DNA from 4 places in the Conexibacter stalactiti genome. Region 2 is predicted to be linked to each of the others. Evidence: riboswitches for the same ligand, from Rfam matches in the RefSeq annotation. Region 2 holds a riboswitch; each other region holds the start of a gene.
What was found. Region 2 has a riboswitch for cyclic di-AMP ahead of R7226_RS19220 (peptidoglycan-binding domain-containing protein). Riboswitches for the same ligand answer to the same signal wherever they lie in the genome.
Positions count from the first base shown of each region.

Region 1 (5,363 bases), on a different contig from region 2:
CTGCGCCCGCGGCTGCCGCGCGATGTCGTCACCAGCCGCGAGCTGGCGTCGCTGCCGCACGGCGCGACGGTCAAGCTCGGTGGGATGGTCGTCGCGCGGCAGCGGCCGGGCACCGCGCGCGGGATCGTCTTCCTGCTGGTCGAGGACGAGCACGGCACCGTCAACCTCGTCGTGCGGCCGGAGCTGTACGAGACCAGACGCCTGACCGTCCGCACCGAGCCGCTGGTGCTGGTGGAGGGGACGCTGGAGCGGCTGCCGGCGGCCGGCGGCGGCATCAGCATCCTGCTGGCGCGGATCGCTCCGCTCGACATACCGGACGCGCGCATGGGCAAGGTGATCGCGAAGGACTTCTCGCCGCTCGACGAGGCCGAGCGCCACGCGATCGAGCAGCACGAGCAGCAGCGCGCGGCGGCCGGCGGCGGCTCCGCGCGCGACTTCCGCGGCGTCGCGCCTGAGACGATGAACTTCGGCCGGGGGCGCAGCCGCAATCGCAGCCGCTGAGAGCGCGCGCTGACGCGACACAACAGTTCGCCCTTCCATTCCATGGTGGGTTCCGGATAGGGTCGCTCCGATGCTCGCAACCGTGGTGTTTCTCGCGTTCTGGGTGGTCGTCGGACTCGGGCTCTTCTTCCTCGCCGTGCGCGGAGGCCCGCGCGGCGTGCGCGCGACGCTCCAGTCGCAGAAGCCCGGCGCCCGCACCTTCGCCGTCATCGCCTTCACCGTCTTCTACGTCGCTGTCGGGATCGCCGTCCCGGCGCTGTTCATATTCGGCGACCGCGACAGCGCCGACGCCCACATAAACGGGACGACGATCGAGCTGACGAAGCAGGAGGAGGAGGGGCGGGCGCTGTTCGGCACCGGCTGCGCGAACTGCCACACGCTCGCCGCCGCCGAGGCCGTCGGCAAGGTCGGTCCGAACCTCGACGTGCTCAAGCCGCCGCAGGAGCTGACCTACGACGCGATCGTCAGAGGCCGCCAGCGCGGCGGCGGCACGATGCCCGCCGGCATCTACTCCGGCGCCGAGGCCGAGGCCGTCGCCGCCTTCGTCGGCGCGACCGCCGGCCGCTGACGCCCGCGCGGCGGCCGCCTCGCGGCCGCGCGTGCGCCCTGCCGCGAGTGCGCACACCGCGCGTGTGTCACACCGCGAGTGCGTCGCACCGCGCGTGCGTCCTGCCGCGCGCGCGGGTACCCTCGCCGACATGGACACCGCGCATGCCCGTGAGCTGCTGGCCCGCGAACGCGCTCGCGTCGAGCGCGAGCTGGCCGGCCTGATCCCGCCCGGCGGCGAGAAGCAGGAGCTGACGCACCTCGACCAGCATCTCGCCGACGGTGGAACGGAGCTGTTCGAGCGGGAGCGCGACGCCGGCTTCGTCGAGCAGCTGCGCGAGGAGCTGGCGGCGATCGAACGCGCCGAACAGCGCCTCGCCGACGGCAGCTACGGCCGCTCGGTGCAGAGCGGCGAGCCGATCCCCGACGCGCGCCTCGAAGCGGTCCCGTGGGCGGAGCGGACCGTCGCCGAACAGGCCGCCTACGAGCGCAGCTGAGCGGCCGGCGCCAGGTGCCTCGCGCGCCGCTTGGCCGCGCGCGCACGCGCCACCGCCGCGTCATCGGCGCCCGTGCAGCCCGCTTGAGGCCGCGTGCCACAAGAAGCCCGCATTTTCCGACCGAGGCTTTCCATAAGATCCACCGGATGCAGGTCAGAATCTGCAAGCCGTTGGTAGGATCGCCGTGTCATACCGCTGAATTCCCGTCTGCCGCACGGGAAGCGGGGGACCCACGACAACGGGGCGAATCGCGCGTCCGCGCATAGCGCCGCTCTTTCGGTGCGAGCCCGTCAGCTAACCCCGCAAGCTCGAGAAAGAGGACCGACAGAGATGCCAACCGCAGAGGCGCCGTCACGCGCCGGTCGCAGCGCGAGCCAGCAGGGCGAGCGCCGCACGATCGTCATCAGGGGCCAGGTCGCGCCGCCGCCGACCCGCCGTCATGACTACGAGTACGAGACGACCGCGCGTCGTCATCGCCCCCGTCGCGCGAGCGAGCGGATCGCCGGAAGCCGTCCCGACCGTGCCGCGATGTACGCGGTGCTGATGGGCGTCTTCCTGATCCTCGTCGCCATCCTCACCGCCTCCGGCGCCTGACAAACGCGCTGGCCGTGGAGCCGGCGCGACAAGGGGCGAGCGCAATCGGCCGTCCGCCCCCATAGCCGGCGCAAAAGGAACCGTGAGCCTGGGTTTAGGTCCCGCTCGTATAAGGGGGGCGAGAACCTCTACGACCCGGGTGCGCGCCATGAAGACTCCGATGAGTCGGTTCCAGATCCACGACGACCTCACAGCACCGGAAGGCTCGGTCCCTGTCCTGCGCGGCGCCCTGGCGACCGGCGGCCAACTGCCCAACTTCGTCGGCGCCCTCGCCGGCTCCCCGGCCGCCCTGCGCGGCTACGCGCGCTTTCGCAGCGAGCTGCGTCACGGCCACCTCTCCGCCGCCACGCTGGAGCGGATCGCGCTCGCGGTCGCGGAGGAGCGCGGCTCACAGCCCGGCATAGCGATGCATTCGCGTGCCGCCCGCGCCGCCGGCCTCGGTCTCGACGAGGTCGCGCTGGCACGCGACTTCGACTCCGGCGACGCGAAGGAGGCGGCGCTGCTGCGCTACCTGCGCGCGCTCGTCGTCGACGGCAGACCGCCGCTGCACCTGCACGAGGAGGCGCGCGAGCTGGGCTGGGAGGACGAGGAGATCCTCGAGGCGATCGCGACCGTCGCGCTCGAATCGCTCGCGGCGATGGTCAACGTCGCCGGCGAGGTGCCGGTCGACGGCTCGATCGAGCAGTCGCGCACGCTGCGCGCCGCCTGACATCGCCCGCATGGCCAGGGGGCCGATGCGGGCGTAAGCTGTGCTCGATGGCGGTCGAGCAGGCATCGGAGCGGAACGCGGCATGCGCCGCCGGCGACCCCGCCGGTGCCGACAGCGCCGCCGACGCCTGCTGCCCGCACTACCACGAGGCGATCGAGTTCCTCGGCAAGCGCTGGACCGGCGCGATCGTGCGCGTGCTGATGAACCGCTCGCCGCAGCGCTTCAGCGAGATCGCCAACGCCGTCCCGGAGCTGTCGGACCGGCTGCTGTCGGAGCGGATGAAGGAGCTGGAGGCGCGCGGCGTCGTCGCGCGCACCGTCTCGCCGCCCCCGCCGGCGCCCCCGACCCGGGTCGAGTACGCGCTCACGCCGATGGGACGCGAGCTGGAGCCGGCGCTGGCCGCGCTGGAGTCGTGGGCCCAACGCTGGCTGCCCGGCTGTGCCGACGCCCCGTCGCGGTAGGCTCCAATTCCCGTCGCCACGCCCGAAATTGACCCCAGGAGCCCTTCGACATGACTGACGCCGCGCCGCCGCTTACCCCTGACGACGTGCTGCGTCTCGTGCAGGAGCGCGACATCCGCTTCATCCGCCTCTGGTTCACCGACATCCTCGGTCAGCTGAAGGCGTTCTCGATCAACACCAGCGAGCTGTCCGACGCCTTCGAGGGCGGGATGGGCTTCGACGGCTCCTCGATCACCGGCTTCAACGCCGTCGAGGAGTCGGACATGATCGCGCTGCCCGACGCCTCGACCTTCGCCTCGCTGCCGTGGCGGCCGGAGGAGCAGGGCGTCGCGCGCATGTACTGCGACATCAAGACGCCTGAGCAGACGCCGTACGAGGGCGACCCGCGCCACGTGCTGCGGCGCGCGCTCGACCGTGCGAAGGCGATGGGCTTCGACGACTTCATGGTCGGCCCCGAGCTGGAGTACTTCTACTTCAGAGACGCGAGGGACCCGACGCCGATCGACGAGGGCGGCTACTTCGACCTCACGACGCTCGACGCCGGCTCCGACCTGCGCCGCGAGACCGTGCTCGCGCTCGAGCAGCTCGGCATCCACGTCGAGTACACCCATCACGAGGTCGGTCCCTCGCAGCACGAGATCGACATGCGCTACGCCTCGGCGCTGAAGATGGCCGACGACTGCATGACCTACCGCATCACGGTCAAGGAGTACGCGCGCAAGTACGGCCTCCACGCGACCTTCATGCCGAAGCCGCTGTTCGGCGAGAACGGCTCGGGCATGCACACCCACCTGTCGCTCTTCAAGGACGGCAGAAACGCCTTCTACGACCCCAACGACCAGTACTACCTGTCGGACGTCGCGAAGGCCTTCATCGCCGGCCAGCTGCGTCACGCGCGCGAGATGAGCGCGATCTTCGCCCAGTGGGTCAACTCCTACAAGCGGCTGGTGCCGGGCTACGAGGCGCCGGTCTACGTCGCCTGGTCGCGCCGCAACCGCTCCGCGCTCGTGCGCGTGCCGATGTACCACCCCGGCAAGGAGCAGACGACGCGGATGGAGCTGCGCTGCCCCGACCCGGCGTGCAACCCGTACCTGACGTTCGCGGTGCTGCTGCAGGCGGGCCTGGAGGGGATCGAGCACGGCTACGAGCTGCCGGAGCCGATGGAGAAGAACCTCTACCACCTCGCGCCCGACGAGCGCCGCCGCCTCGGGATCGAGCAGCTGCCCTCGACGCTCGGCGAGGCGATCGAGCTGACCGCCGACTCCGAGCTGGTGCTGCGCACGCTCGGCGAGCACATGTTCAACCGCTTCGTGGAGATCAAGCGGCAGGAGTGGGACGACTACCGCGTGCAGGTCACGCAGTGGGAGCTGGACCGCTACCTGCCGGTCCTCTAGCAAGGCTGCACGGGCCCGGCCCGGTCGCGCACCCGCAAGGGCGCGCGGCCGGGCCGAAGCCGCCCGCAGCAGCGTGCGATCAGTGGCCGGTCGGCGCGCTGAACGCGACGAGCGTGCTGTTGCTCGTGCAGTTGATGTTGACCTCGAAGGGGACGACCTTGCAGCGGTAGGCGACCCCTCTGACGGAGAATCTCTCGACCTGCTGGTACGCGTTGAAGCGCTTCAGCCAGGTTCTGGCGACGCCGGCCGCCTGCGGGCAGCCGAACGCGGGCGTGCTGCCGAGGCCGGTCGTCTCGATGATCAGACCGCCGACGCCGGTATGGATCCCGCCGCAGTTGAGCAGTCTCTCGGGCGTGCCGAACTTGAGGATCAGCTTGGCGCCCTTCGGCAGCGACTTGACGGCGCTCAGCTTCGACGTGAAGAGCGAGCCGCCGAGCGCGTAGTTCGGGTCGTAGAGGTCGTACGCGCCCGCGGTGTAGGCGGGCGTCGAGTTGACGCCGATCAGCTTCAGGTTGGTGCCGGGCAGCTCGATCTTCAGCGTCTTGGCGCTGGCGCCGCCTGCGAGGCTGATCGTCGCGGTGCAGCGCGCTTCGCTGCCCTTGCAGACGACGGTCTGGCTGCCGGCGGCCTGCGCGGCGGTCGGAGCGGCAAGCGCGCCCGC
Region 1 is NZ_JAWSTH010000015.1:5,264-10,626, forward strand. Features, by position in the region: gene R7226_RS08070 (DNA polymerase III subunit alpha) at 1-501, shown strand, start outside; gene R7226_RS08075 (c-type cytochrome) at 572-1,069, shown strand; gene R7226_RS08080 (TraR/DksA C4-type zinc finger protein) at 1,200-1,544, shown strand; cyclic di-AMP (ydaO/yuaA leader) riboswitch at 1,728-1,868, shown strand; gene R7226_RS08085 (hypothetical protein) at 1,875-2,138, shown strand; gene R7226_RS08090 (carboxymuconolactone decarboxylase family protein) at 2,299-2,847, shown strand; gene R7226_RS08095 (winged helix-turn-helix transcriptional regulator) at 2,895-3,308, shown strand; gene R7226_RS08100 (glutamine synthetase family protein) at 3,359-4,702, shown strand; gene R7226_RS08105 (hypothetical protein) at 4,782-5,363, opposite strand, start outside.
Region 1: linked by a shared signal. The riboswitch ahead of R7226_RS08085 (hypothetical protein) and the one ahead of R7226_RS19220 (peptidoglycan-binding domain-containing protein) in region 2 are both predicted to bind cyclic di-AMP.

Region 2 (5,363 bases):
CGGCGTCGCCGCGATCGGCCTTCGCACAGGCCTGGTAGAGCAGCTCGCGGCCGGCGGCCGTCTGCGTCTCCATGTCGGCGAGCTTGAACTGGATCCCCTGGAACTGGTTGATCGACTTGCCGAACTGTCTGCGCTCGCGCGCGTAGGCGGCGGCGTAGTCGGTCGCACCCTGGGCGATGCCGAGCGCCTGCGCGGCGACGCCGAGACGCGAGTAGTCGAGCGTCCCGAGCGCGACATGCATGCCCTTGTTGACCTCGCCGATCAGGTTCCCGGCCGGGATCCGCACCTCGTCGAAGATCGGCTGGCCGGTCGGGCTGCCCTTGATGCCGAGCTTGTGCTCGTAGTTGCCGACGGAGAAGCCGGGGCGGGTTCTCTCGACGACGAAGGCGCTGATGCCCTTCGAGTGGCCGGCCGTCGGGTCGGTGACGGCGAAGACGATGTAGAAGTCGGCGACGCCGAGGTTCGAGATCCAGTTCTTCGTGCCGGTGACGATCCACTCGTCGCCGTCGCGGACGGCCTTCGTGATCATGCCGCCCGGATCGGAGCCGGCCTCCGGCTCCGACAGCGCGAAGGCGGGAGTCCACTCGCCGGTCGCGCACTTCGGCAGGAAGCGCTCCTTCAGCTCGTCGCTGCCGAACAGCTTGATCGGGAGCGTGCCGAGCTCTTGCACCATCAGCATCAGCGCGGTCGAGGCGCAGGCCTTCGCGATCTCCTCGACGGCGATGTTGAGCATCAGGACACCCGTGCCGGTGCCGCCGTGCTCAGGCTCGAAGGGCAGACCGAACAGGTTCAGCTCGGCGAACAGCTCCCGCAGGTCCCACGGGTATTCGGCCTTCGCGTCGATCTCTGCGGCGCGCGGTGCCACGCGCTCCTGGGCGACCTTCCGGATCGTGTCGCGAAAGTCGCGTTGCTCGTCGGAGAGGGCGTAGGCATCGGCAAGTGCGGACATGCAGCCGATCGTACTGAGGGCCTCCCGTGGAGGCCCCCGATACGTGAACTGTCGCCTATCGCCTGAGCAGGCTGTCTCAGAGCCCGGCGGGGTGGCGAGCCGTGAAGCCACTCGAGGAGCGCGTCTCGGTCTGCCAGCGCGACGGGTCAGCGCCGCTGGTGTCGAAGCGGAGCCCGGCGACCACCATGTACATGTGGCTGCCGTGGGAGTAGGTCGTGATCCACTGACCTCTGCCCGACTCTTCCCAGTTGTTGAAGCTGCCGGAGGGCATCGACTCCTCCAGCAGACCGGCGAAGTGGAGCGCGTAGCTGACCGAGCCGGAGCAGTCGTAACCGCGATCCTGCCACTTGCCGTGACCGCCGCCGTAGACGTACGGCTTGGTCGCGATCTCGTTGCCGGCCGCGATCACGTCCTTGACGACCTGCGGAGCGTCGGACGGAGCGACGGCGAGGCCGTTGGAGAGCAGCTTCGCTCTGCCGACCGGCGCGGCGACCGTCGTCATATCGAAGTCGGCGCCGCCGGCGCTGGTGGTGTCCCCGATTCTGCGCAGCGAGGCGACCGTGGTCGCGTCGACGACGCCGGTGACGGGCAGCTCCTGCGCCTGCTGGAAGCGCTTGACGAGGCGCAGCGTGCCGGGGCCAAAGGAACCGTCGATCCCGGCCGTGAAACCGGCGCGGCCGAGGTAGTCCTGCAGCACGCGCACGTCCTGGCCGCTCATGCCCTTCTTCAGGACGCGGGCGCCGAGCGTGCGGCCGACGCGGCCCTTGGGCGCGGTGGTGGTGGTCGGCGCGGCGATGGTGGTCGTGTCCGTCGCGCCGGGCGCGGTGGTCGTTCTCGCGCCCTTCGGGTCGGCGATCGCGCGCAGCTTCGCGACGAAGTCGGCGTCGACGACGCCGTCGACCGCGAGGCCGTTTCTCTTCTCGAACTTCTTGACGTTGCCGAACGTGATCGGACCGAAGTCGCCGCCGACGGGCGTCGAGAAGCCGGCTCTGGTGAGGAAGTCTTGGAGGACGCGGACGTCCTGGCCGCTCATGCCCTGCGTGAGCGTACGTCTACCGAGCGCGGCGCCCGACGCTGTAGACGAGATGAGCAGCGCGGCTGCCGCTGCCGCGACAACGGTCGCAGACATGCGTTTGGCAGACAGCACAGCAGTGAACGACAAGGTGCAACCCCTTCTCTTTCGGGCGCCTGCGGGGTTAGCTGACGGGCTCGCGCAGAAAGAGCAGCGCTACGTCGTATCCCTTACGACGATTCGCCCCTGAGTCCTGTTGAAGGCGGACTCTTTGGTTCCCCCGCTCCCCGGCGGTTGCGACGCTGGGGATTCGGCTGGGTTCTTGAACGACGCGAGCAGGCTAGCAAGGGCTGCGGAGCGATGTCGACCGGTTATGGATCCGACCAGCTGAAACTGGACGCATCGCGCGCGTAGGCGCGCGTTATGAAGCGGTGACCTTTGAAACCGCCGTTTATGACGCCCTGGAAAAACGGTTTATGGAGCCAACCGGGCGCCCGGGCGCTATCGTGCCGGGCCGTGGCAGCCTCCCCCGAGCAGCAGCTGGCGCGGCTCGATCGCGCGACCGCCGCGCTCGACCCGCCGTTCGCCGCCGTCGACCTCGACGCGTACGGCGCCAATGCCCGCGACCTGCTGCGACGGGCCGGCGGGCGGCCGATCCGGCTCGCGAGCAAGTCGATCCGCTGCCGTGCGCTGCTGGAGCGGACGCTCGCCTCCGATCCCGGCTTCCAGGGCACGCTGGCGTTCACGCTGCCGGAGGCGCTGTGGCTCGCCGACCACGGCCTGCGCGACCTCGTCGTCGCCTACCCGACGGTCGACCGTGCCGCCCTGCGGGCGCTGGCGAGCCGGGCTGACGACGGCGGGATCGCGCTGATGGTCGACGATCTCGCCCAGCTGGAGCTGATCGAGCGCGCGGTCGGCGGGGCTGGCCCGATCCGCCTCTGCATCGACGCCGACGCCGGCTGGCGGCCGCTGCGCGGGCGGATCCGCATCGGCGCCAAGCGCTCACCGCTGCACACGCCGGCCCAGGCGGCGGCGCTGGCGCGGGCGATCGTCGCACGGCCGGCCTTCAGGCTGGTCGGGATCATGGCCTACGAGTCGCAGATCGCGGGCGTCGGCGACCGGCCGCCCGGAAATCCGCTGAGAGGGGTCGCGGTGCGGGCGATGCAGCGCGCCTCGGTGCGCGAGCTGGCGCAGCGGCGTGCCGCGATCGTCGCGGCCGTGGAGGCGGTGGCGCCGCTGGAGTTCGTCAACGGCGGCGGCACCGGCAGCATCGAGACGACCGCGGCGGAGCCCGCCGTGACGGAGATCGCGGCCGGATCGGGCCTGTACGGCCCGACGCTGTTCGACGCCTACACGCGCTTCTCGCCGCTGCCGGCGGCGCTGTTCGCGCTGCCGGTCGTGCGCCGGCCCGGTCGGCACGTCGCGACGGCGCTCGGCGGCGGCTACCTCGCCTCCGGTCCGGCCGACCGCGCACGGCTGCCGCGGCCGCTGCTGCCGGCGGGGTTGAAGCTCGACAGCCAGGAGGGCGCCGGCGAGGTGCAGACGCCGCTGCTGGGCGCCGCCGCCGGCAGCCTGCGCGTCGGCGACCGCGTCTGGTTCCGCCACGCGAAGGCCGGCGAGATGTGCGAGCGGTTCGCGGAGCTGCACCTGATCGAGGGCGAGCACGTGGTCGAGACGGTGCCGACCTACCGTGGCGAGGGCCAGAGCTTCCTCTGAGACGTTATGTCGCCTCCGGGGCGGCACCTGACGGGCGACTCTCACCCTCGACTCGACCCTGAGGCATCAAACCGCGATCGGCCAGCTGCCAGCGGGTTGAGGAGCGTTACGCCGCGATCGGCGTCCCGACCGGACCGAGGACGCGGTCGGTGTACATATTCCCGAAGCGGCCGGCCGGGTCGAGCCGGCCCCGCACCGCCTGGAAGCGATCCCAGGCGGGATAGCGGGGGCGCAGCGTCGCCGCGGTCTGGAAGTGGCGCTTGCCCCAGTGCGGACGGCCATCGTGCTCGTCCATGATCTGCTCGACGGCGCGGAAGTACGGCCGCCATTCCATCCCGCGGAACATGTGGACGGCGATGTAGCCGCTCTCGCGGCCGTGCACGGGGCTCAGCAGCGCGTCGTCGGGGGCGACCAGCCGCACCTCGATCGGGAACGGGACGGCCAGCCTGCGCTGCTCGATCAGCGCCAGCACGCGCCGCAGCGCCGCCGCGGTCTGCTCGCGCGGGAGCGCGTACTCCATCTCGGTGAAACGCACGAGCCGTCTCGTCGCGAACACACGGTCGCTGCGGTCGGTCTTCTCGCTGCTGCCGGCGACGCGCGTGACGATCCGGTTGAGCGCCGGGATCAGCGGCGGGGCCGCCCGCCCGGCGAGGCAGAAGGCATGGAAGGCGTGGTTGGTCAGCAGCACGTCCTCGGCCCACGCGCGGCGCGGCGAGCGCGGCCGCGGCGGCGCCTCGACGCGGTTGTTGGTGCGTGTCAGCGCCGTGCGCGCGTACGGGAAGACGTAGAACTCGAAGTGGTCGTTGGCGGCGCCGTGCTGATCCAGCCGCTCCAGCGTCTCCGCCAGCGGCGCCGGGGCGTCGACGCCATGGAGCGTGAAGGCGGGGACGCAGCGCAGCGTCACGGCGCTGATGACGCCGAGGCTGCCGACCCCGACGCGCGCGGCGAGGTAGGGGTCGCGGTCGGCGTCGGTGGCGGCGAAGCGGCGCGTGCTGCCGTCGGCGAGCACCAGCTCGACCGCCTCCGCCTGCGCGGAGAGGTTCGGCAGCCGCGCGCCGGTCCCGTGCGTCGCGGTCGAGATCGCGCCCGCGACCGTCTGCGCGTCGATGTCGCCGAGGTTCTCGAGCGCGAGGCCGTGAGCGGCCAGCTCAGCGTTGAGCGCCCGCAGCGTGATCCCGCCCTCGACCCGCACGAGCCCGCTCGCACGGTCGACGTCGAGCACGCGGCCCATCCGCTCCAACGTCATCAGCCGCTCGTCGCTGCACGCGACGTCGGTGAAGGAGTGACCGGAGCCCGCGACCCGCAGCCGCTCCCCGGCCGTCTCGGCCCGTTCCAGCGCGGCGGCGACCTCGGCGACAGAGCCCGGCCGCTCGATCACGCGCGGCCGGCAGCTCTCGTCGCCTGCCCAGTTGCGCCACATGCGGTCAGCGTACCCCGCCCACGTGCCGCTTCGCGCGGGTCGGAGCGGCGGTGGCCCCACTATCCTCCAGAGCATGTCCAGCCCGACCGAACACACGCCCGCCGAGGTCCAGGCGCTGCTCGCCGAGGACGACTCCGTCCAGCTCGTCGACGTGCGCGAGCCGCACGAGCACGAGGCCGGCGCGATCGCCGGCGACCGCCACATCCCGCTCGGCGAGCTGATGACGGCCGCCGAGCAGCTCGACCCGAACCGGCCCGTGGTCTTCT
Region 2 is NZ_JAWSTH010000057.1:6,483-11,845, forward strand. Features, by position in the region: gene R7226_RS19215 (acyl-CoA dehydrogenase family protein) at 1-949, opposite strand, end outside; gene R7226_RS19220 (peptidoglycan-binding domain-containing protein) at 1,026-1,982, opposite strand; cyclic di-AMP (ydaO/yuaA leader) riboswitch at 2,120-2,287, opposite strand; gene R7226_RS19225 (amino acid deaminase/aldolase) at 2,478-3,677, shown strand; gene R7226_RS19230 (D-arabinono-1,4-lactone oxidase) at 3,784-5,097, opposite strand; gene R7226_RS19235 (rhodanese-like domain-containing protein) at 5,171-5,363, shown strand, end outside.

Region 3 (5,363 bases), on a different contig from region 2:
ACTCACTGGTCGGCGCTGCGGGCCCGCTTCGCGGCCGGCCAGCGCACGACCCGCCTCAGCGCCCGCAACACCCGCCGACCGGCCTCGGCAAACACACCGGCCCCGGGCTCACCCTGCCACATCGGATTCGGGAGGCCCGTCTCGCGGTGGATCACGTCATGGTCCAACTCGGGCGGAAGCGATCTCATGCCACGACGCTACGAGATCAAGACCAGTTCCGCTACCCAGCAAAGTACTGCAACGGCCTGGATCGAGACCGCAATTTGCAGAGTCGTGGCAATTCGAGCGAGGACCGTGTTGTTTCTGCCGTAACTCGCTTCCAGATGGAGAGCCACCGCCCGATGCGCCGCGCCGGGCTCGCGCAGCCCTTGGTCACGATCGACCGCGGCGAGCAGAACGGATGGCTTGATCCCACGCTCGAGCTGGACGTGTGGGGCGGCAGCGAACAGGCACACGCATGCGACGAGGACGAACGCGGCAATGGCAAGCCATCCGAGCAAACCGAGGGCGCGGTTCGAAAGCACCCATCCGCTGAACAGCGATGCCACGACGGTCGCCGCCGTCAGCAGCGCGACGGCGCGACCGCGCAGCGCCTCCAGGCTCTCATGCTGTCGCGCCAGCGCCGCGCTCGCCTGCTCGTAGGCGAGCTGACTGGGGGCGACGAGAGGATCGAGCGGCGCCGGCATCGCGAGCCACTATGCGGTACCGCGAAGTGCCGACACCCGCAGTCGGCGCGAAATTTGCGAAGTGGTCGCGAAACGGCTGCTGGCAGGCGCGACGGAGGCCGTAAACCCGCGCGCGACCGCGCGACTGCTGTGACGAACGCCTACGCCGCGTCGTCGACGCTGGCGAGCGTCTTCATGCCCGGCTGGGCCGGGGTGCCGCGGACCTCGCCGTGGAAGGCGATGCCCTCGAGGCGCGCGATCTCACGCTCGCCCTCGACGCGGGCCGGGTGATCGGCCGGGAGGCCTCTGATCAGCCGGCGGATCCGCTCGCGCAGCTGCAGCGCGAAATGCGGGGTGGAGGCGCCCATCAGCTGACGGACGTCGTCGACGGTGACCTCGCGCCCGGGGCGCAGGCGGTCAGGATGCTCGAATCTGCTCACGGCGCGCTCGTTCTGACGGGGGAGATCTCCAGGAGGCTGTCGATGCGCGACTGGACCGGAAGCGTTATCGCCGCCTCGTCGCCGATCAGCCAGGCGTGATTGTAAACGCCGCGGACCGGATCGCGTTCGTAGCCCGGTTGGATGTCCAGCAGGTACTCGCCCAGCGGCAGCGGCAGGGTCGTCGCGTCGTCGAGCAGCAGCAGCGGTCCGTAGGTGCCGCTCGCCGACAACGGCGCCGCGGCGGCGGCGTCGGCCGGGCGTCTGTCGTTGGCGAAGACGAGCCCGTGACCGGGGTCGACGACGCCCCAGCCGAAGCTGCCGTCGCTGTACCGCGCGAAGGCGATCGCGTTTCTGACGGCATCCTCGCCGGAGATGCGCGTGACTCTCCCGAGCCCTCTCAGCGCTCTCTCGACTCTCGCGCTGATCACCGTCTCAGGCCCGAGCAGGTACATCCGCGGTCTGCCGTGCGCCTGCAGCGCGGCGAAGGTCGCGCCCGGGATCGTGTCTCTGCTGACGAACAGGATCGGCGTGCCGCTCTTGGCGGCGTAGGCGGCCGCCGGCATCGCGAAGGCGGGGTCCTCGCTGGAGACGACCATCACCGTCTTCGTCGCTCTGCCGGAGGCGGCCGACTGGAATCTGTCGACGGCAGCCGCCAGCGCCGCCGGGTCGTCGCCCTCGATCGTCGTCGAGCGGAAGCCGGCCGGCGCCGGCGTGTCGGAGCCGACGCGCACGACCTGCATCCCGCCGAGCGGGCTGACGCCGGTCGGCGCGAGCGCTCTCAGCGCCTCCTCGCTCGCCTCCGGCAGCGATCTGCCGTCGCTCAGGAGGATCGGCGCCCGCAGCGGTCTGCTCATCAGCACCGCGGCGGCCAGGCCGGCCTGCCACGAGTCCTGGTCGACGACCGCGACCGCCGGCGGCTGCGTGTTGGGCGCGCCGCCGGGGTAGACGGCGCGGGCCGCGGCGGCGGCGCTGGCGATCGAGTCCGAGCCGCCGACGCGCGTCGTGTTCTTCGTCGCGAAGCCGGGGAAGCCGAGTTGCTGCACAGCCTCCGGCTCGTCGCCGCTGGAGCCGATCTGCGGCGTGACGATCGTGGTCGTCTTGCCGCCGTCGTCGTCACCGCCGCCGCAGGCGGCGAGTCCGGTCGTCAGTGACAACAGCAGTCCGGCGAGGGCGAGGCGGCGGCGCAACATCGGCCCCGCACCATAGCCCGCCGCTCGCCGGACCGAGTCGATCAATTGTGAAGCGCCCGCGTCACGGCGTCGTGTCGTCGCCCGCGTCGTCGTCGGGGTCCTGCAGGTTGAGCACGAGCTTCGCGGAGACGCGATCGCCGTCCTGCTTGGTGCCGGCGACGATCGATCTGTACGCCGAGACGTAGCTGCGGATCTCGGCGAAGTCCGGATCCTGATCGACGCCGAAGCCCTCCAGCAGCGACATCAGCGGCCCCGGCACGAGCAGGAAGCCGGCCTCGTAGCCGTCGCCGAGCGACTCGATCGCCGACTTGCCCGGCTCGGTCTCCGACAGCGGCGACTCCGGATCGAGCGCCTCGCGCGCGGATGCGACGCCGAGGCCGAGCGCGAGCTTGTCGCCGTCGGCGAGCAGCGCCAGCGGCTGCGGGACCTGCGGGAAGTGCAGCTGGAAGCCGTGGCCGCCGCCGGTCGTCGGCGTCGTCGAGAGCCCGGAGCGCTTGGCGAAGCGCTCGATCCCGTCGACCGCCCGCTCGGTCGCGGCGGGGTCGCTGGAGCCGAGCACGATGCCGGCCGCGGCGTCGGTCAGCGAGGTGCCGCCGACGAACGCGGCGACGCCGTCGAGCCAGCCCAGCAGGTCGGCGTCGAGGTCGAGGCCGAGCAGGTTGCGGACCTCGGTCGCGGCCATGTCGTAGACCTCCGACTGTCTCAGCTGCTGGGTGATCGTCTCGCCGTCCAGCGGCGCGGCCAGCGCGGCCCACGCCTCGCCCGGCAGATCGCCGAGCGCGACGGCGCTGTCGCCGGCCGTCGGCAGCTCGGCCGAGCCGGAGGCGAACTCGAAGACGACCTGATCGGCGCGCGCGGTCAGCGCCATCGTGATCGGCTCGCTGCCGAGCGCTCTGTCGAGCTGCTCCTCCTGGCCCTCGAGCGCGCCTCTCAGCTCGGGATCGGCGAGCGCCTGCTCTCTCAGCAGCTCGACGATCATGCGCGGCTCCGCGTAGCCCCACGCGAGGCGGTCCTCGGGCAGCCCGTCGGCAGCGTCGGTGAAGCGCTCCTCGTCGGCCAGCGATCTGCCTCTGGAAGCGGCGACCGCAGCTCTGAAGCCCTCCTCGGTGCCGCCGACGAGGTAGTCGTCGACGAAGCCGTAGGCCGAGCCGTCGTCAGCGTCGACGGTGTACTCGACGCCCTCGTAGGTCGCTCTTCTGTCGGCCGGGTCGACGTCTCTCGCAAGCGCTCTCTCGGCCGCCGCCTGATCTCTGACCTCGATGATCACCGCGCCGTCGGGCGACTCCGCCTCGGCCGGGTTCTCGATCAGCAGGAAGCCGCCGATCGAGTCGCCGAGGAACGGGTCGATCTCCTCGGAGAAGAAGTTTCTGTCGGTCTCCTCGAGTCCCTCGTCGAGCAGGCGCCGCAGCTCTCTGCCGGGATCGGTCACGCGCAGCATCCGTCTCGCGGCGGTGAGGACCCCCTCCTCGACGTCGCCCTCGGGGCGCACGAGCACCTCGCCGTACGCGATCGCGTTGGACGGCGCGAGCGTCGCGGGGCCGTCGGTGGGGGCGGCGGCCTTCTGCTCCTCCTCGCTGCCGCAGGCGGCCAGGGTGCAGGTCACGAGCAGCAGCGGCACCGCGGCGGCGAACGGCCGCGTCCGGCGCCTAAAGAGAAGATGAGAGAGGGACATGCGGCGGAATCCTAGGGGCCCGCGACGACATCAGACCGCAATACGCGGGAATTTCCATATTCGCGCAGGGTTGACGTAACGCCGGAGCGATCCCTAGGATGCCGCCCAACGCCGAATCCGGGGCCCGAAGCCCTGGACCGGGGGACCCAAGTCGTTTGGGGCTAATTCCGCGGTACATCCGTGGGAGGCGCCGGCTCTTTCCGCGCCAGCCCGACAGCTAACCCCGGAGGCCGACGAAAGAGGAAGCTGTTGCGCGCACGGACCCTGGTCGCGCTGGGTCTCATGACGGTCACGGCCACCTGGGCCCCCGCGGCGAACGCGGCGGTCTCGGGCGGAGCTGGCGTCACGAGCGAGGCGACGACGAGAGCCCCCAAGGGCAAGAAGGCGGCCAAGAAGAAGAAGGCCCCTGCCGCCGCCCCGCAGGTCCAAGAAGCGCAAGAGCAGGAGGCGGCTCCGCCTGTCGGCAGCGGCGGCGGCGCCAGCGCCGACTACGTCCCGCCGGCCGACACCCGTCCGACCGTCCCGGGCTCCCGCGCCGTCTTCAGAGACGGCATCGCGTACGCCCCCGCGGCGGCTCCGGTCGAGGTGCAGGAGGCCGTCTGGGCGGCCAACGATCTGCTCGGCAAGCCGTACGTCTACGGCGGCGGTCACAAGAGCTTCCGCGCCGCCGGCTACGACTGCTCCGGAACGGTCTCCTACGCGCTCAACGGCGCCGGCCTGCTCGACAGCCCGCTCGACTCCTCCAGCTTCATGTCGTGGGAGGAATCCGGCAGAGGCACGTGGATCACGGTTTACACGAACCCCGGTCACGCCTTCGTCGTGATCGCCGGCCTGCGGCTCGACACCAGCGGTCCCGGCGAGTCCGGCCCGCGCTGGCGGCCCGGCAAGTACTCCACGCGCGGCTTCAAGTCGCGCCACCCCGAGAACTTCTGAGCTCCGTACGGTTCGCCGCCCTTCGGCGGCGAGCCTCGCTCGGTAGGCTTGATCTTCTGATCCACGTCCCTGTCCTAGGAGGATCCTGAATGGCCGGCCTGTCCGGGCGCTTCTCCACCGTCGTCAAGTCGAAGATCTCGAAGCTGCTGGACAAGGCAGAGGATCCTTCAGAGACGCTGGAGTACAGCTACCAGAAGCAGATGGAGCTGCTGCAGAACGTGAAGAAGGGGCTCGCGGACGTCGTCACGTCCAAGAAGCGCCTTCAGCTGCAGTCGCAGAAGATGGAGCAGCAGGTCGTCAAGCTCGACACGCAGGCGCGTCAGGCGCTGGCGGCCGGCAACGAGCCGCTCGCGCGCACGGCGCTCGAGCGCAAGGCCGCGATCCAGGGCGAGCTGCAGGGTCTCGACACGCAGATCGCCGAGCTCGAGCAGCAGCAGCAGTCGATGATCGACAACCAGGCGAA
Region 3 is NZ_JAWSTH010000145.1:2,075-7,437, forward strand. Features, by position in the region: gene R7226_RS29225 (hypothetical protein) at 3-188, opposite strand; gene R7226_RS29230 (hypothetical protein) at 198-686, opposite strand; gene R7226_RS29235 (hypothetical protein) at 827-1,105, opposite strand; gene R7226_RS29240 (cell wall-binding repeat-containing protein) at 1,102-2,295, opposite strand; gene R7226_RS29245 (DUF3352 domain-containing protein) at 2,357-3,967, opposite strand; cyclic di-AMP (ydaO/yuaA leader) riboswitch at 4,067-4,214, shown strand; gene R7226_RS29250 (NlpC/P60 family protein) at 4,217-4,900, shown strand; gene R7226_RS29255 (PspA/IM30 family protein) at 4,990-5,363, shown strand, end outside.
Region 3: linked by a shared signal. The riboswitch ahead of R7226_RS29250 (NlpC/P60 family protein) and the one ahead of R7226_RS19220 (peptidoglycan-binding domain-containing protein) in region 2 are both predicted to bind cyclic di-AMP.

Region 4 (5,363 bases), on a different contig from region 2:
GGCGGGAGATCACGTGCGCGATGACCTCGGCGTCGGTCTCCGAGGTGAACGAGACCCCCTGCTCGGCGAGCTGGCGCTTGAGCGCCATGTAGTTCTCGACGATGCCGTTGACCACGATGTGGATGCGGCCGGCCTCATCCTCGTGCGGATGGGCGTTCTGCTCGCTGACGCGGCCATGGGTCGCCCAGCGCGTATGGCCGATCCCGGTCGTCGGCTCGGCGACCGCGACCGGCGCACCGCCGCCGGCGCTCGCGCCGGCCGGCAGGGAGGCGACGGCGTCGCGCAGCGCCTGGAGGTTGCCGACCGCGCGCACGGAATCGACGTGATCGCCGTTGAGCACCGAGATGCCGGCGCTGTCATAGCCGCGGTATTCGAGCTTCTCGAGGCCTGCGAGCAGCAGAGCCTGGACGGGACGGGCGCCGACATAACCGACGATGCCGCACATGGGGGAACCTCCGTGTGGAACGACGAGAGCCGCGCGTGCGGCGGCTGGGACGGCGCTGCGGAAACTGCGCGTCGCCCGATTCTAGCTGGCGATCAGGCGGTCGCTCGGTTCCGCGGGCCGCGCGACGGCCCGCTTCCCGCTCAGCCCGCGGGCTGAGACGCTGCCGCCTCCGCCTGCTCGACGAGCCGGCCGCAGACGGCGTCGGCCTCGTCGTCGGCGGGCGCCTCGACCATCACACGCAGCAGCGGCTCGGTGCCGGAGGCGCGCACGAGCACGCGCCCGCGCCCTTCCAGGCCGGCCGACTCGCGCTCGATCGCGGCGAGCATCTGCGGATCGCTGGCGGCGCGCTCGAGCGAGGGACGGTCGGGCAGCCGCACGTTGACGAGCCGCTGCGGCAGCTTGTCCATGCCGCGGCGCTCGGTCAGCGGTCTGCCGGCGAGCGCCTCGAGCGTCAGCAAGGCGCTCGCGATGCCGTCGCCGGAGGGTGCGAAGCCCAGCTCGACGATGTGGCCCGACTGCTCGCCGCCGAAGGCCCAGCCGCGTGCTCGCAGCGCCTCCAGCACGTAGCGGTCGCCGACGTTGGTGATCGCGACTTCGATCCCAGCCGATTCCATCGCGGCGTGGAAGCCGTAGTTGGTCATCACCGTCACGGCGACGCCGTCGCCGCGCAGTCTCCCCTGCGCGCGCAGGTGCAGCGCCGCGAGCGCGATCAGCTCGTCTCCGTCGACGACCGCGCCGTCGCCGTCGACCGCCAGCACGCGGTCACCGTCGCCGTCGAAGGCGAAGCCGGCGTCGTGGTCGCCGGCGCGCATCGCCGCGGCGAGCTGGTCGAGGTGCGTCGAGCCGCAGCCGGCGTTGATGTTGCGGCCGTCAGGCGTGTCGGCGAGGACGTCGACGTGGGCGCCGAGGCGACGGAAGATCTCCGGCGCGGCCTTGTACGTGGCGCCGTTGGCGCAGTCGAGCAGGATCCGTCTGCCGGCGAGGTCAAGCCCGCCGAAGCGGACGTGCAGCTCGCGCAGGTAATCGTCGAGCGTGCCGTGCAGCTGGCGCACGCCGCCGAGCTCATCGGGCTGCACCGGCTCGCCGTCGAGCAGCGCCTCGATCTCCTCCTCGACGGCGTCAGAGAGCTTGTCGCCGTCGGCGCCGAAGAACTTCACGCCGTTGTCGGCGAAGGGGTTGTGCGACGCCGACAGCACGACGCCGAGGTCGAAGCCGTAGCGGGCGATCAGCAGCGGTGCGGCCGGCGTCGGCAGCACGCCGCCGAGCAGCGCGACGCCGCCGGCGGCAGCGACGCCCGCGGCGACCGCCGCTTCGAGCATCTCGCCCGATTCGCGCGTGTCGCGGATCACGAGCACGCGCGGGCGACCGTCGGCAGCTGACGTGGCGGCGCGCGCCGTGGCGGCGCGCGCGAGGCCCAACGTCAGCTCCGCCGACAGGAACTCGCCGGCGACGCCCCGGACACCGTCCGTGCCGAACAACCGGCGAGCCATGAAGCGAAAACTAGCGCTTCGAGAACTGCGGGCGCTTGCGGGCCTTCTTGAGGCCAGCCTTCTTGCGCTCCTTCACGCGCGGGTCACGCGTGAGGAAGCCGCGCTTCTTCAGTTCGCCACGAAGGTTCGGGTCGGCCTGAAGCAGAGCGCGCGAGATGCCGTGACGCAGCGCGCCGGCCTGCGCCGAGACACCGCCGCCGTGCATCTTGGCGATGACGTCCATGCGCTCCTCGTAACCGACCGCTTCGAGCGGCTGGCGGATGTTGCGCTGGAGCGTCGGACGCGGGAAGAAGTCGTTCAGCGGCTTGCCGTTGATCGTGTACTCGCCCGTGCCCGGCTTCAGGATCACGCGCGCGACAGCCGTCTTGCGCTTGCCGGTGGCGGTGTAGCGAGCACCGGACGCGAGGCTGATCGCCGCGTCGGCGATCGGCTGCGCCTCCTGCTCCTCGTCAGAGTCGGAATCGGCCGAAGCGGTCGTCTCGCCGTCCTCGTCCTCGTCCTCCTCACGCGCCTCGCCGTCGAGCACGATGTCCGGCACGAGGTCGGCACCGGGGATCTCCGGCTTGACGCGCGGGGTCTCCGGGATCTCCTCTTCGGCCGCCTCGTCGTCGCCGGACTCGGCGACGGGCTGCTCGGCAGCCTCGTCGGCAGCGGGCTCCTCAGCAGCAGGCTGCTCAGCAGCGGGCTGCTCAGCAGCGGGCTGCTCGCCCTCGGCGGCGGGCTCAGGCGCCTCGCTGGCGGCCTCGACGGGCTCCTCGGGCGTCTCGCCCGCGGGGTTGCGCTGCTCGTCTTCAGGCTGCTCGACGTCGGACACTAGGCTTCGATCTCCATCGGTTGCGGCTGCTGGGCTGCGTGCGGGTGCTCCGGACCGGCGTACACCTTCAGCTTCGTCAGCTGCTTGCGCGCGAGGCGGTTGCGAGGCAGCATGCCCTTGACCGCGATGCGGATGACTTCCTCCGGCCGCCGCTCGAGCATCTCCTCGAGCGTGCGGGAGCGAAGGCCGCCGGGGTAGCCGGTGTGCCGGTAGTAGCGCTTGTCGGCCCGCTTGTTGCCCGACACCGAGATCTTCTCGGCGTTGATCACGACGACGAAGTCGCCAGTGTCGACGTGCGGGGTGTAGGTGGGCTTGCGCTTGCCGCGGAGGGCATCGGCGATCTGCGTCGCGAGGCGGCCGAGCGTTTGCCCGTTCGCGTCCACGACGAGCCAATTGCGCTCGCGGTCAGTGGGATTGGCGACGTAAGTTCTCATGGCAAGAAAAGGGCCGCGCACCGTGGCGCGGCGGGGTGAGCACTATAGAGAACGCGACGCGATCGTGTCGGGCGAGTCTGCCGAGGGCGCACGCGCGCTCGGTCGGGGTCGCGTCCGTCGGAGGCGTCCGTATACTGGCCGGCGTTCCATAAGCCTGCCGAATCCCTCTTGCCGGAGGGAGCGGGGGATCCATGGCGGTGGCGTCGTCCGACGTCGCCGCTGGGGCGAATCCGAGCACAGGCGCTCGGTAGCGCGGCCCTTTCAGCGCGAGCCCGTCAGCTAACCCCGTAGGCCGTCAAGAAAGGGGCATCGCGTCCCGATGCTGCCCGGAATGGGGTCGTCTACACCCCGTCCTGTCGTGAAGACGACCTTCGCCGCCGCCCTCCTCGGGGCCGCCGTCGTCGCCACCGCCGCCGCACCCGCCGCCTTCGCGCAGGCCGGCGGCGCCGCCACCGTCCCCTCCGCGCCCGCCGCGGCTCCCCTCTCCGAGAGCGCGCCGGCCACCGCCGCGCAGCCGTCGATCGCCGCGATCGCGTGCAGAGCCGGCTGTCCCGCGCCCGGCACCGTCGAGCGCGGCGGGACGGTCTCGCTCTCCGGCCAGCAGCTCGACGGCGCCAGCGCCGTCGTCTTCCTCGGCGGCCGCGGCTCCAAGGACGACGCGCGCGTGCGCGTCAGCGGGAAGAGCGCGACGCAGCTGGACGTGAAGGTCCCCAGCACCGCCAAGAGCGGCCAGGTCGTCGTCGCGACCGCAGCCGGCGTCGCCTCGCAGTCGAAGACCGTCTCGATCCGCGTCGTCAAGGCCGCCTCCAGCGTCTCGGCAACGCTGCCCGCCCCGGTGCTCGCGCCAGTCGCCGGGATCGCTCAGCTCGACGCGGGCATCTCGACCAGCAGAGCCGGCAAGGGCGTCTCCGCCGCGCAGGTCGCCTACATCTCGCACGCGGGCGCGCCCGTCGCCGTCCGAATCGACGTGGTGCGCAGCGACGACGGCCTCTCCGTCTTCAGCGACACGCGCACCGCCGCGCCCGAGCAGCAGCAGACGCTGACGTGGGAGGGCCGCGGCAACAGCGCCGGCGCGCTCGCGCTCGACGGCAGATATGACGTGCGCGTCTCGGTCAGCACCGACGCCAGCGCCCGCACCGTCTTCTCCGCCGACAGCGGCGCGGTCGCCGGCGGCGCGGCGCCGCAGGGCGGCTCCCCCGCCCCCACCGGCTCGCAGCGGATCGGCGGCTTCACCTTCGTCGGCGCCGTCTTCCCCGTGCAGGGGACGTACAACTTCGGCCAGAGCGCCGCGCGCTTCGGCGCCGGCCGCAGCGGCCACTCGCACGAGGGCCAGGACGTGATGGCCAAGTGCGGCACGCCGATCGTCGCCGCGCAGGGCGGCGTGATCAAGCAGAAGGCGTACCACGGCAACGCCGGCAACTACGTCGTGATCGGCTCGACCGCCTCCGGCGACGACCACATGTACGCCCACTTCCGCGCGCCCGCGGTCGTCAGCAGAGGCCAGCGCGTCGCGACCGGCCAGCTGCTCGGCTACGCCGGCGACACCGGCAGCGCCTCCGCGTGTCACCTGCACTTCGAGATCTGGAGCGCGCCGGGCTGGTACTCGGGCGGCAGCCCCAGCGACCCGCTCGCGACGCTGAAGACGTGGGCGGCAGCCGGCTGATGTTCGCCGGACGCTCTACTCTGGTCCTGTGACCGACCTCGACGGAACCGCGACGGGCATCCTCGCTTGGGTGGGGCTGGCCGTCGTTGCGCTCGCCGTGATCGTGCTGCTGATCTCGACCTTCCACCCGGAAGGTCGCAAGCGGCCGGGCGGCTACCTCGACGGCGAGTCGCCGCAGCCCGAGGACGTGCCGCGCGACGAGCGCGGCAAGCCCCTCAACAGATAGCGCGCAGCGCGCCCCTCGCGGGGCGCGCTACTCCCATTCGATGGTGCCGGGCGGCTTGCTCGTGATGTCGAGCACGACCCGGTTGACCTCGCGGATCTCGTTGATCATGCGCGAGGCGATCTGCTCCAGCAGGTCGTACGGCAGCCGCGCCCAGTCGGCCGTCATCGCGTCGTCGCTGGTGACCGCGCGGATCACGACGACGTAGCCGTAGGTGCGCTCGTCGCCCTGGACGCCGACGGTTCTGACGTCGGGCAGGACGCAGAACGACTGCCACAGCTCGCGGTAGAGGCC
Region 4 is NZ_JAWSTH010000010.1:81,497-86,859, forward strand. Features, by position in the region: gene glmS (glutamine--fructose-6-phosphate transaminase (isomerizing)) at 1-445, opposite strand, end outside; gene glmM (phosphoglucosamine mutase) at 586-1,935, opposite strand; gene rpsI (30S ribosomal protein S9) at 1,946-2,749, opposite strand; gene rplM (50S ribosomal protein L13) at 2,749-3,183, opposite strand; cyclic di-AMP (ydaO/yuaA leader) riboswitch at 3,329-3,492, shown strand; gene R7226_RS06430 (M23 family metallopeptidase) at 3,542-4,846, shown strand; gene R7226_RS06435 (hypothetical protein) at 4,875-5,072, shown strand; gene guaA (glutamine-hydrolyzing GMP synthase) at 5,100-5,363, opposite strand, start outside.
Region 4: linked by a shared signal. The riboswitch ahead of R7226_RS06430 (M23 family metallopeptidase) and the one ahead of R7226_RS19220 (peptidoglycan-binding domain-containing protein) in region 2 are both predicted to bind cyclic di-AMP.